2 regions of the Neisseria sp. SLRRB23 genome follow, and region 1 is predicted to be linked to the other one. Evidence: riboswitches for the same ligand, from Rfam matches in the RefSeq annotation. Region 1 holds a riboswitch; the other holds the start of a gene.
What was found. A riboswitch is a leader RNA that binds a small molecule or an ion and turns the genes downstream of it on or off. The one in region 1 is predicted to bind thiamine pyrophosphate.

Region 1 (6,382 bases):
TTTAAGATGATGTTCATGGTTTCTCGATATTTCGGTGTTTATAGAGGTTTTCAGACGACCTTTGTAAATGTTGGGTTGCAAGCGAACCTGCAACATTTGCGTCCATTAATATTTTTATGTTCAATTATTTATTATTTTTCTATTTCAATCCCATTAATATAGGCAAATTTAATCATAGTATCTCCAACAAATTCACATATGTCTAATGAAATGCTTTCCTTTGGTAATTCATTCAAAGAATTATAAAAACCAATATACTTTTTTCTTAATTTGTCTTTTTTGATTATTTTATTAAAATACTGCTGCGCCTTAGCTTTTCCGCTAAAATAATAGATGTAATACAATAAATTATAGTCATTCATATCCTCATTTATAATTTTTTCAATATTAGTTTCTGTGTCCTCAAAATCGTCAAATAACGGTATTATATGCTCCCTTATGAGTTTGCTAACATCCTCTACCGTATATTTATAGCTTGCTCCTGCTAACTGCCACCAAGTCCAAGGTTTTCTATTTATCAAACTCCCTAACTCTCCGCCATATATAAAACCATTATTGATATTTGCCTTTTTCATATCTTTTGAGTAAATGGCGATATGTGGAATAAATTGCACGCTACATTGATAATTGTGCCTATCAGCCTGAAAATAGATTTCAAATGTAATATCCCTGTTTTTAGATACTCTCTTTAATTTCTGCCATTTAGAAATTATCTTAAAATCAGGAAATTTACTTGCTATTTCTTGCCATGCTTTTTCACATAACTCTCTTGGTTTCATTGTTATCAAATTGCTCCTTATGTATCTTTTTAAAATTTTAAAATATGATAAAAATGAATAAAATAAAAAATAAATTCCTCTGTAAATATATTATCTGGTACGTCTGGTTTTAGACTTTATTATTTTCAGACGATCTTATTTATTTTTATTCCACAAAGCCTGAAACGCTTTAACCACCGCTTCGGGATTTGCCGCTTCGGTCACGGCACGGACGACGGCGAGTGAGGAAACGCCGGTTGCCAATACCTCTTCAGCATTGTTCAAATCGATGCCGCCAATGGCGACGACGGGCGTGCCGCCTGCCTGTTTCACATATTCGCGCAGTTTGTCCAAGCCTTGCGGGGCGGTGGGCATTTGCTTGGTCGTGGTCGGGAAAATCGCGCCGCTGGCGACGTAGCTGGGGTGTACGGACAGGGCGCGGTCGAGTTCGGCGACGGAGTGCGTACTCAAACCCAAGCACAAACCGGCGGCGGCGATGGCGGCAAGGTCGGCGGTGTCCATATCTTCTTGTCCGAGATGTACGCCGTACGCGCCTGCTTCTATCGCTTCGCGCCAGTGGTCATTGATGAAAAGCTGCGTACGGCTGCCCTGACAGGCGGCGACGCAGCGGGCGATTTCGCGTTTCAATTCATCGCCGTGCAGGGTCTTGCAGCGCAGTTGCACCGTGTCGGCACCTGCTTCGACCATGCGCTCCACCCAATCGGCGGTGGGAACGACGGCGTAGAATTTGAGCGGGGATTTTAGGGGCGGGAAGGTCATGGGGTTCCTTTCAGACGGCTTTAATCTTGTCTTCGGATATACGCCAAACCGCTTTCTTCATCACGTTCGGGTGCGTCTTTTCCGTCAAACAGTACCACTGCCAATCTGACGGCGGCGGCGGTTACAGCGGGAGAAATCATGAAACCGTGGCGGAAAAGGCCGTTGATTTCCATCAGGCGTCGGGCGCGGTTGTAACGGATTTCGGGGTTGTGGTGATTGAGCGTGGGGCGCAGGCCGGTAGCGATTTCGAGGATGTCGGCTTCGCCGAAGGCGGGGTGGACAGCATAGAGTGCGGATAAAAGTTCCAGCCCTGAACGCACGCTGGCAGGAGCTTGGCTTTCGCTTTCGATTTGGGTCGCGCCGATGACGAAGACGTGGTTTTCTTTTGGGGCGATGTAGAGCGGATAACGCGGGTGCAGCAGACGCACGGGGCGGTTGAGCGTGATTTCGGGTGTGTAAACCCGCGCCACTTCGCCGCGTATGCCGCGCAAGGTGCTGGTGTGTTCGGGGGATTGGTTCCACGCGGTTTTTGCGCCGTAGCCGCGGCAGTCGATCAGCCAGTCGTATTGGGCTTGCAGGTCTTCGGGGGCGCATTCGTGTTCCCAATGGCAAGGGACGTTCAGTTCGTCCAAAGCGTCGGCAAGTGCAGACAATATTTGCCGCCCGTCGAGCTGGCCTTCGGTCGGCAGGTAGATGCCGTCTGAAAAACGTCCGCCGAGTTGCGGTTCGCGTTTGGCGATGTCGTCGGCGCGCCAACGGACGATTTCGTCATCCGCTACGCCGCCGCGTTTGAGATGGCGGACGAACTCGTTGGATAAAGGTTTGTCCTGCCCGTGCCACACAATCAGGCTGCCGTTTTCCTGCATCATAGCAGGCGTTTTCAGACGGCCTCTGATGTTGCGCCAAAGCGGAATGCTCTGCCTGCCCAGTTTGATGACTTCAGGCGTGGCTTCGACCGCTTCCGCCGCAGGCGCGAGCATGGCGGCGGCAACATAAGCGGCGGCGTGTTCACCTTGGCGGGTGCCTTTGTCGAAAAGTGCAATCTGATAACCTTGTTCTGCAAGTTGCAGTGCGGTCAGCCTTCCTGAGAGGCCGCCGCCGAGGATGGCGATACGGGTCATGACGGGTTCCTTTGTATGTCGGATGATTTTTTAAACGGTAGGCGTACCGATACGGTGGCAATGGCGGTAGCAATCATTACGGGCGCGGTTAGGCCGATGCTGCTTTCCCAGCCTGCCGACAGCAGGAAGCGGTAGAGGATGAAGCCGGCCAGCCACAGAATCAGTCCGGCAAAGTCAAAGCCTTCAATCTCCTCACGCCGTTTTAAGACGAAGAAGTCGGCAATCAAAACGGCCGCCATCGGCGCAAATACTGAGCCGATCAAGAGAAGGAAGTTTTCATATTCGGTAACGGGCAGGAGGACGGCAAGCACCGTGCCGACAACGGCGACGGCAATGGCGACGGGTGTTTCCGAAAGTTTGGCGGAAATATTGTTGGCACTTACGCCGGCGGAGTAGGCATCGAGAAAAGTGGTGGTAACGGTCGACAGGACGACTGCCAGAATGCCCGTTATGCCCAAGCCCGCGCCCAACAGGATTTTTGCCACATCGGTTTCTCCGGTGAACAACGCCGCTGCCAAACCTAAGGCATACATCCAGCAGCCCGTCAGCGTATAGGCGAGCGTTGCCGTCAGGGTTGCCGCAAACGGGCGGTGTGCTTGGCGCGTGTAGTCGGCGGCCAGCGGCAGCCAGGAAAGCGGCATGACGGCGGACAGTTCGACTGCCGTTCCGAAGCTCATGCCGTCTGAAACCTGTGCGGCGGTGCTGCCTGCCGTGGAAAAGACTTCGGCACTCAGCCACAGAACCGCCAACAGCATCAGCACCATCGAACCGGTTTTCAGCCATCCTGTTTTGCGTGCGCCGAAAATCAGCCACAAGACAATCAGCGCGCCGTTGGCCAAAGCCCACCAGGAAAACGACCCGTTTTGCCAGAGCATTTTGCCCAGTGCGGAACTTGCCGCCGCACCCGAATAAATCATGACGGCCGTCCAGCCGACCAGTTGCAGCACGTTCGCCGCCGAAAATAAGACGGAACCGCCTGTGCCGAACGACAGGCGTATGCTTTCCATCGCGCTTTTTTGCGTGAATGCGCCGATATATGCCGCCGCGAAAAACAATATGCCGCCGATAGCATGGCCGATCAGCAGTGCCGCCAAACCGCGTTGCCAGCCCAAGGGGGCGAGCAGAGTCCCCGTGCTGATTTAGGCAATCGATACCGCCGCGCCGAACCAAATCAGCCCGATGCCGGCAGCGGAGGCGGCAGACGAAGGTTGTTGTGAAATATTGCCCGACATATGACGTCCTTTAAAAAGAAGGAAGGTGGGCGGGGAAGTGCGGAAAGGGAACGGAAGCCCGAACGGGCAGGGAAGGTTTGTTTCCTACGCAGGCATTACCCCGACAGGTTCTACGGATTTTGCTTTCGCAATCTCAGCCGCCCGGCGGGCAGCACTCCGACAAAGAGCTTTAAGTGTACACAAAAGCAGGGGATGTTGGCAAAAATCTTACATTTCAGGCGGCACGATACATTTTCATAACAAATGCCGTATAATCGGCCCACTGATTTTTTATGCTCCGACACCATGCATCAAACCTATTATGCCGTACAGCGAGATTTGCTCGAAGCCAACCATCTTTCTCCCGATTTGCTCGCCCAAAGCCTGAGCATTATCGGTGCCAACCATGTCGATTATGCCGATATTTATTGTCAGCGCACCGCTTATGAAAGTTGGCATCTGGAAGAAGGCATCGTCAAATCAGGCAGCTTCCAAATCGATCAGGGTGTGGGCGTGCGTGCCGTTTCGGGCGATAAAACTGCTTTTGCCTACGCCGACAGCCTGTGTATTGATTCGATCAACCGCTCTGCCAAAGCAGTGCGCGTGATTGGTGCGGCCGGTGGCGAAGCCAGTGTCAAAGTGCCGACACCTGCCTACGGCAAGCCTGTCCACATGGCGATGGATCCTATTGCCAGCCTTGATTCCGCTGCCAAAGTCGCGTTGTTGAACAAAGTCGAAACGCTGGCCAAAGCCGCCGATCCGCGTATCGTGCAAGTGATGGCCGGTTTGACCTGCGAATACGATATGGTGTACATCGCCCGTTTGGACGGTAAACACGCCGCGGATATTCGTCCGATGGTGCGCCTGAACGTTACCGTTATCGCCAAGCAGGGCGAGCGTCGCGAGCAGGGCAGCGCAGGTGGCGGCGGACGTTATGATTTGGCGTATTTCGATGAAACTTTGGTACGGCAGTTTGTCGATTCCGCCGTCAAACAAGCCCTGATTAATCTCGAATCCCGTCCTGCGCCTGCCGGTGAGATGACCGTCGTTTTGGGCAACGGCTGGCCGGGCGTGTTGCTGCACGAAGCGGTCGGACATGGTTTGGAAGGCGATTTCAACCGCAAAGAAACCAGCGTTTTCTCCGGACGAATCGGCGAGCGCGTGGCCGCCAAAGGCGTTACCGTCGTTGACCAAGGTAATATTGCCGACAGACGCGGCTCGCTCAATATCGACGACGAAGGCAACGAAACCCGCCGCACCGTATTGATTGAAGACGGTATTTTGGTCGGCTATATGCAGGACGAAACCAATGCCCGCCTGATGGGCACGCAATCGACCGGCAACGGCCGCCGTGAAAGTTACGCTTCCGCCCCTATGCCGCGTATGACCAACACCTTTATGGAAAACGGCGGCTACGAACCCGACGAAATCATCGCGTCCATCGACAAAGGCATTTACGCCGTCAACTTCGGCGGTGGACAAGTGGACATTACCAGCGGCAAATTCGTGTTCAGTGCATCCGAAGCGTGGTGGGTGGAAGGCGGTAAGCTGCAATATCCCGTCAAAGGCGCAACTATTATCGGCAACGGCCCCGAAGTGTTGAAACACGTCTCCATGATAGGCAACGATACTGCGTTGGATAGCGGTGTCGGCGTGTGCGGTAAAGAAGGGCAGAGCGTCCCTGTTGGCGTGGGGCAACCGACCTTGCGGATTGATGCCGGACTGACCGTCGGCGGTAGCGAAATCTGACGCGGAATCCGGCACGATGCCGTCTGAAAGGTTTTCAGACGGCATCGCCTTATTCTTTTTTCCGATGTTTGATATTCCCAAGCATTCTTTAACATTATCTTGCAAGTTCATTAAAATACCGCCTTTCGTTAAGCTGATTTCTGATTCTGATGAACTGGCCTTATTTAATCGATGCCGTCCCCAAATTCGCCGATGCGGCAAAGCTGACGCTGGAATTGTCCGTTTACGGCGTTGTTTTGTCGTTGCTGTTCGACCTGCCCGTCGCCGTGGTAACGGCATACCGCATCCGCCCCTTCTACGCATTGGCGCGCGCCTATATCGAGCTGTCGCGCAATACGCCCCTGCTGATCCAATTGTTTTTCCTGTATTACGGCCTGCCGAAAATGGGCATTAAATGGGACGGTTTCACCTGCGGCGTGATCGCACTGGTTTTCTTGGGCGCAAGCTATATGGCAGAAGCCATCCGCGCCGGTATTTTGTCCGTCCCAAAAGGACAGATTGAAGCGGGCAAGGCCATCGGTTTGAGCCGATTTCAAGTCTTCCGCTATGTCGAATTGCCTCAGGCATGGGCGGTCGCCGTTCCCGCCATCGGCGCAAACGTATTGTTTTTGATGAAAGAAACATCTATCGTCAGCGCGGTCGGCATTGCAGAATTGTTGTTCGTTACCAAAGACATCATCGGCATGGACTATAAAACCAACGAAGCCTTGTTCCTGCTGTTTGCCAGCTACCTGATCATCCTTCTGCCCGTTTCGCTTCTGGC
Region 2 (6,382 bases), on a different contig from region 1:
AACTGGTCGATTTTATTTCCATCGGTACCAACGACCTGATTCAATATATCTTGTCCGTCGACCGCAGCGACGACAGCGTCAGCCACCTCTACCAGCCCGGACATCCTTCCGTGTTGAAAATGCTGCAACACGTCATCCGTACCGCCAACCGTATGGAAAAAGACGTGTCCGTGTGCGGCGAAATGGCGGGCGACACGGCGTTTACCCGCGTTTTATTGGGTATGGGGCTGCGCCGTTTTTCGATGAATCCCAACAACATCCTGCCCGTCAAAAACATCATCCTGAACAGCAATATCGCACAGCTCGAAAACGATATTGCCAAAATCGTCCGCTGCGAGGACGAGGAAAAGGCGGAAAAGCTGATCAAACAGATGAACAGCGCGCCGGCAGGAGAGGAAGCCGAAGCCAAAGTGCGGAAATAAATATTGTTGACAATGGAAAAAGATTGCAGTCAAATAACGCCCTTAGAAAAAATATAGCTGCTTTGGTAAAAAAATGCCGTCTGAAAGGTTTTTCAGACGGCATTTTGTTTTTAAGGAAGCATCAACGGAAACGGACGATTTCCCTGTCTTCGATATGGATGCGTACCGTATCGTTTCCCGATATTTCACCGGCGTGCGGCATATCGAGGTTCAGCCACAGGATGCCGTGTTCCGGATGGAGGACGGACAGGCTGAACGATTCGGGCAAACAGGTACGGGATAATACGCGGCACTCCATGCCGTCTTGGTCGAAACGCACCGCATGTTGCGGAATATGGCGGTCATCGTCGGTATTGGGCAGCCCCATCAGTCGGGCGACCTGCACGCAGGACGGTGTTTTGACCAATGTTTCGGGCGTGCCGTATTGTAGAATTCTCCCTTCATGCATCACGGCGATTTCGTCTGCCGTCGTACAGGCTTCTTCGGGCGAATGGGTAACCAAAACGGCAGGGATGCCGCCGTTTCGGATGCGTTCGGCAGTCATACGGCGCAGCGTGCCGCGCAAATGCGTGTCCAAACTGGAAAACGATTCGTCCAGCAACAGCAGGGAAGGGCGGACAACCAAAGCGCGCGCCAGTGCCAACCGTTGCTTCTCGCCTCCGGAAAGTTTTTCAGGCTTGCGGTGCGCCTCGTTTTCCAGTCCGACTTCGGCAAGTGCCGCCATGGCAAGGCGTTCGGCGTCGGCTTTCGGCATTTTTTGCATTTTCAAACCGAATGCCGCATTTTCCAGCGCACTCATATGGGGAAACAGCGCGTAATCTTGAAACATCAGCGAAATACGGCGTTTTTCGGGCGGCATACGGGTAATGTTTTCCCCGTTCAGCCGAATTTCGCCGCCGTCCGGACGGACAATCCCCGCAATCATATTCAGCAGGGTGGATTTTCCGCAGCCCGACCGCCCCAAAACGGCAAGTATTTTGCCGCGCCCGACAGTCAGGCAGATGTTGTCGGCGACGGTTTTATTGCCGAAGCGTTTGCAGAGTCCGTTCAGTTCAAGCATGGCGCATCCTATAAACGTATGCCGTCCAGCCACTCGGACAGCGGATGGGCGGCATCAATCAGACCGTAACGGCAAAACGCGTCCAGCGTAACCAGTTGCGCGTCGTGCATCATGTTTCCCGACAACATGGCATCCAACAGACCGCCGATGTCCATCTTTTCAAAACATGCAACCTCGCCGTCCTGATTTTCAGGCAGGAAGGTTTCGGGCAGGATGGCATCGAATACATACAGGATTTCATTGTGCACACCCCGGCTGACGGGGCGCAGGCTGTGCAGCCGAGATACCGGACGGATAAACGGGAACAGCGTTTTATCCAAACCGGCTTCTTCGCTGCTTTCGCGACACACGGCTTCAGACGGCACTTCGCCGCTGGAAACACCGCCGGCGGCAGTATTGTCGAGTTTGTCGGGATCGACTGCTTTGTGCGGACTGCGCCTGCCTATCCAGAAATGCCATCGGCCGTCCGATTCGGTCAGACCGTTGAGATGGACGGCGCGGCTGAGCAGTCCGAACGGACGGAAAGCGGCGCGTTCGAGCGTGAACAAGGGGTTGCCGCCGCCGTCGGTCAGGTCGAAACACTCGTTGCGCCAGCCGTGAAGCAGCCCCGCCTTGTTCCATGTGCGGGCGAGGTGCTGCAAGCGGCCGCCCATATCTGACCAGCCGTCCGCATTCAGAAAAATGCCGTCTGAAGACTCCGAGCAGCCTGCCTCCCAGTCTTTTTTGACGCGCTCCGCCCATTCCGGCGACAGGTTGCCCAAAGGCAGGCCGTTCAGATACAGTGTTTTCCAGCAACTTTCTGCACCGTAACTTGCTTTTGCCCACTCGAACAGGGCATCAAGGTCGTGTTTGCTGACGGATTCGGTAAAACGGACGGTCGGCATGGTTGGCTTTCTTGAACATAATGTGGAAGATTGTAGCCAAGCCGCCTGAATTTGCAACCGCAAACAGACGGCGGGCTGCCGTTCCGATATTGCGGCAGGAAGGAAGATCCGGCAAAAAACGGAGGCGGCAGGAAACAGGCAAAACAAAACCCCTCGGCATTGAACCAAGGGGTTTAATATTTGGTTGCGGGAGCAGGATTCGAACCTACGACCTTCGGGTTATGAGCCCGACGAGCTACCATGCTGCTCCATCCCGCGTCAGAAGGTAGAACTATACAGAAGGTAGTATGCGGTGTCAAGCATTCTTTCCGCGAAAAATCATGAAATCTTGTCCGAGGCCGGTTTATGCCTGATTTGAAATATTATTTTCTTTACAAAAATCCAAGCCCGTGGTTTAATTTTGGTTAACATTGAAACAGGGGTGCTGCCTGATGTTTAGGCGGCTGAGAAATACCCTTTACACCCGATCGGGATAATACCTGCGTGGGGAGTTTTCACGGATTCTGTCTTTCAGACGGCATTGGTTTTCAAATGCCGTCTGAAAACGCAAAACGCTCCTGTTTCTTTATTCTAAACGAGAAAACAGGAGCATTTTTTATGACTACGCCAAAAAAAACTGCCAAAACTTCCGGCAACGAAGCGCGCGAGCTTGCCGACTTGAGCGAAGACATCGGCATCCGCTTCAAATATCCGAACTCGGAACGCGTGTATCTGCAAGGCAGCCGCGACGACATCCGCGTGCCTTTGCGCGAAATCCGTCAGGACGACACTTACACGGCGCAAGGTACGGAAGCCAATCCGCCGATTCCCGTCTATGACACCAGCGGCGTGTACGGCGACCCGGCGGCGCACATCGACCTGAAACAAGGCTTGCCGCACATCCGCACCGCATGGCTGGATGAACGCGGCGATACCGAAATCCTGCCCAAGCTTTCTAGCGAATACGGCATCGAACGTGCGCACGACCCGCAAACCGCCCATCTGCGTTTCAACCAAATCACCCGCCCGCGCCGTGCGAAAAGCGGCAGCAACGTAACCCAGCTTCACTATGCGCGCCAAGGCATCATCACGCCCGAAATGGAGTTTGTCGCCATACGCGAGCGTATGAAACTGGACGAGCTTTTCAGACGGCCTGAATACGCCAAGCTCTTGAAACAGCACGCAGGGCAAAGTTTCGGCGCGAATATCCCGACCCGTCCCGACCAAATCACGCCCGAATTCGTGCGCCAAGAAATCGCCGCCGGACGCGCGATTATCCCTGCCAACATCAACCACCCCGAACTCGAACCGATGATTATCGGCCGCAACTTCCGCGTCAAAATCAACGGCAATTTGGGCAATTCCGCCGTAACCTCCAGCCTGACCGAAGAAGTCGAAAAAATGGTGTGGTCGCTGCGTTGGGGCGCGGACACGATTATGGATTTGTCCACCGGCGCGCACATCCATGAAACGCGCGAATGGATTATCCGCAACGCGCCCGTCCCCATCGGTACCGTGCCTATCTATCAGGCTTTGGAAAAAACTGGCGGTATTGCCGAAGATTTGACTTGGGATTTGTTCCGCGACACCTTAATCGAACAGGCGGAGCAAGGCGTGGACTATTTCACCATACACGCAGGCGTGTTGCTGCGTTATGTACCGATGACCGCCAACCGCCTTACCGGCATCGTCTCGCGCGGCGGTTCCATCATGGCGAAATGGTGTTTGGCACATCATCGGGAAAACTTCCTCTACACGCATTTCGACGAAATCTGCGAAATTATGAAGGCGTATGACGTATCGTTCAGCTTGGGCGACGGCCTGCGCCCCGGCTGCATTGCCGATGCCAACGACGAATCCCAATTCGCCGAATTGCACACCTTGGGCGAATTGACCGATAAAGCGTGGAAACACGACGTACAAGTCATGATCGAAGGCCCCGGCCATGTGCCGCTGCAACGCGTCAAAGAAAATATGACCGAAGAGCTGCAACACTGCTTTGAAGCACCGTTTTATACCCTCGGCCCGCTCGTTACCGACATCGCCCCCGGCTACGACCACATCACTTCGGGCATAGGCGCGACCAATATCGGCTGGTACGGCACGGCCATGCTCTGCTACGTTACCCCGAAAGAGCATTTGGGGCTGCCCGACAAAGAAGACGTGCGCACCGGCATCATCACCTACAAACTCGCCGCCCACGCCGCCGATCTCGCCAAAGGCTGGCCGGGTGCACAGTTGCGCGACAACGCCCTGAGCAAGGCGCGTTTCGAGTTCCGCTGGCGCGACCAATTCCGCTTAAGTCTCGACCCCGAACGCGCCGAAAGCTTCCACGACGAAACCCTGCCCGCCGAAGGCGCGAAAATCGCCCACTTCTGCTCGATGTGCGGCCCCAAATTCTGCTCGATGAAAATCACGCAGGAAGTACGCGACTACGCCGACAAGCAAAAAGCCCAACAGCAAGGCATGGAGGAAAAAGCGGTCGAGTTCGTCAAAAAAGGCGCGAAGATTTACAGTTGAAACGTCAAGCAAAAAAATGCCGTCTGAAAACCGGAAAAAGGGCTTCAGACGGCATTCTTTCGCTTGTGAAAATGATTAAACAACCGATAATTAAAGTAATTTTTAAAATTTTTATAGTGGATTAAATTTAAACCAGTACGGCGTTGCCTCGCCTTGCCGTACTATTTGTACTGTCTGTGGCTTCGTCGCCTTGTCCTGATTTTTGTTAATCCACTATATATTCACATAGATGGGGATGATGGGATTTAGGGTTCTGATTTTGTTTTTGAGAGAATGAAGGAATTTGAGATTGTGGGCGATTATCGGGAAAAATAGAATCTTTCCGCCGTCATTCCCGCGCAGGCGGGAATCCAGACCGGTCGGCACGGAAACTTATATGTCATCATTCCACCCATCCCGCGCCACCCTCAACGGTTCAAATCCACACAAAAAAACACATCCCGTCATTCCCACGAAAGTGGGAATCTAAGACTCGGGGTTGGAGAAACCGTTTTATCCGATAAGTTTCCGCACCGACAAAACTAGATTCCCGCCTGCGCGGGAATGACGGCATATCGGCAGGCGCAGGATAAATGCGTAAGGTGCTGTATATGGCTACCGTGGTAGCGACACGTTTTGAACCGCTTATTCGGGATTTCTACCAACGCCTGCTGTCCAAGGGTAAGCCGTATAAGGTTGCCGTTACGGCATGTATGCGCAAACTGCTGACGATATTGAATGTCCGGATGAGTGATTATTTTGTCGAAAACGATACCGCCGAAAACGGTATCCGGACGGCTTGATTTGAGTTTTGGTATTTTTGCCCGACGGGGTGAAAAATACAGTTGCTACGGCTCGATGAATCGTCAGAAATACTCGAACCGTCATTCCCGCGCAGGCGGGAATCCAGACTGGTCGGCACGGAAACTTATCGGAAAAAAAGGTTTCTCCGGCCCCGAGTCCTGGATTCCCACCTTCGTGGGAATGACGGCGGTAGATTTGGCGGATGCGGCGGATTTGGCAGGCCTCAACCCATCCTACAACCCACTCTGCCCGCTTTTTACGAATCCGCCGCCATCCAGGAAAACGCAAAAAATGCCGTCCGAAAACCTTTCGGACGGTATTTTCGCGGGCAAATCAGTAGAAGACTTCGCGCCAGCTTAAGCGTTTCATACCGCACGTCGGACCGGGCAGGTTTCGGGTTTCGGAAGGGCGGTGTGAAATGAAACGCGGCGGACGGCACGGATGCCGTCTGAAAGCGGCGGGCCGGCCCGGCAGCGTCAACCCAAGGCGAAAAGTTCCCTGCCGTGGATTTTGAGCCACTGTTTCGCTTCGGGCGTGTAGGGGGCGAAGCGGCGGGTCAGCGCCCAGAATGCACGGCTGTGGTCGGCGTGGGTGAGGTGGCAGAGTTCGTGTATGCAGACATAGTCGGCAACGTATTCGGGTGCACCGACTAGCCGCCAGTTGAGGCGTATGCCTGTGGTTTTGCGGCACACGCCCCAGAAGGTTTTGGCAGAGGTCAGCGAGGCGGCGGCGGG

Region 2: linked by a shared signal. The riboswitch ahead of thiC (phosphomethylpyrimidine synthase ThiC) and the one ahead of cytX (putative hydroxymethylpyrimidine transporter CytX) in region 1 are both predicted to bind thiamine pyrophosphate.

What each region holds. Positions count from the first base shown of each region.
Region 1 covers NZ_JBPBFH010000015.1:2,820-9,201, reverse strand. The annotation lists gene thiS (sulfur carrier protein ThiS) at 1-17, opposite strand, end outside; gene ACRPFF_RS05355 (DUF4304 domain-containing protein) at 132-779, opposite strand; gene thiE (thiamine phosphate synthase) at 915-1,538, opposite strand; gene ACRPFF_RS05345 (FAD-dependent oxidoreductase) at 1,559-2,659, opposite strand; partial or broken gene cytX (putative hydroxymethylpyrimidine transporter CytX) at 2,656-3,891, opposite strand; TPP riboswitch at 3,956-4,060, opposite strand; gene tldD (metalloprotease TldD) at 4,177-5,619, shown strand; gene ACRPFF_RS05330 (amino acid ABC transporter permease) at 5,769-6,382, shown strand, end outside.
Region 2 covers NZ_JBPBFH010000021.1:14,081-20,462, reverse strand. The annotation lists gene ptsP (phosphoenolpyruvate--protein phosphotransferase) at 1-422, shown strand, start outside; gene ACRPFF_RS06990 (ABC transporter ATP-binding protein) at 544-1,482, opposite strand; gene ACRPFF_RS06985 (NUDIX domain-containing protein) at 1,491-2,366, opposite strand; tRNA gene ACRPFF_RS06980 (tRNA-Met) at 2,548-2,624, opposite strand; TPP riboswitch at 2,774-2,873, shown strand; gene thiC (phosphomethylpyrimidine synthase ThiC) at 2,964-4,865, shown strand; partial or broken gene ACRPFF_RS06970 (IS110 family transposase) at 5,438-5,647, shown strand; gene ACRPFF_RS06965 (hypothetical protein) at 5,703-6,008, shown strand; gene ACRPFF_RS06960 (M48 family metallopeptidase) at 6,125-6,382, opposite strand, start outside.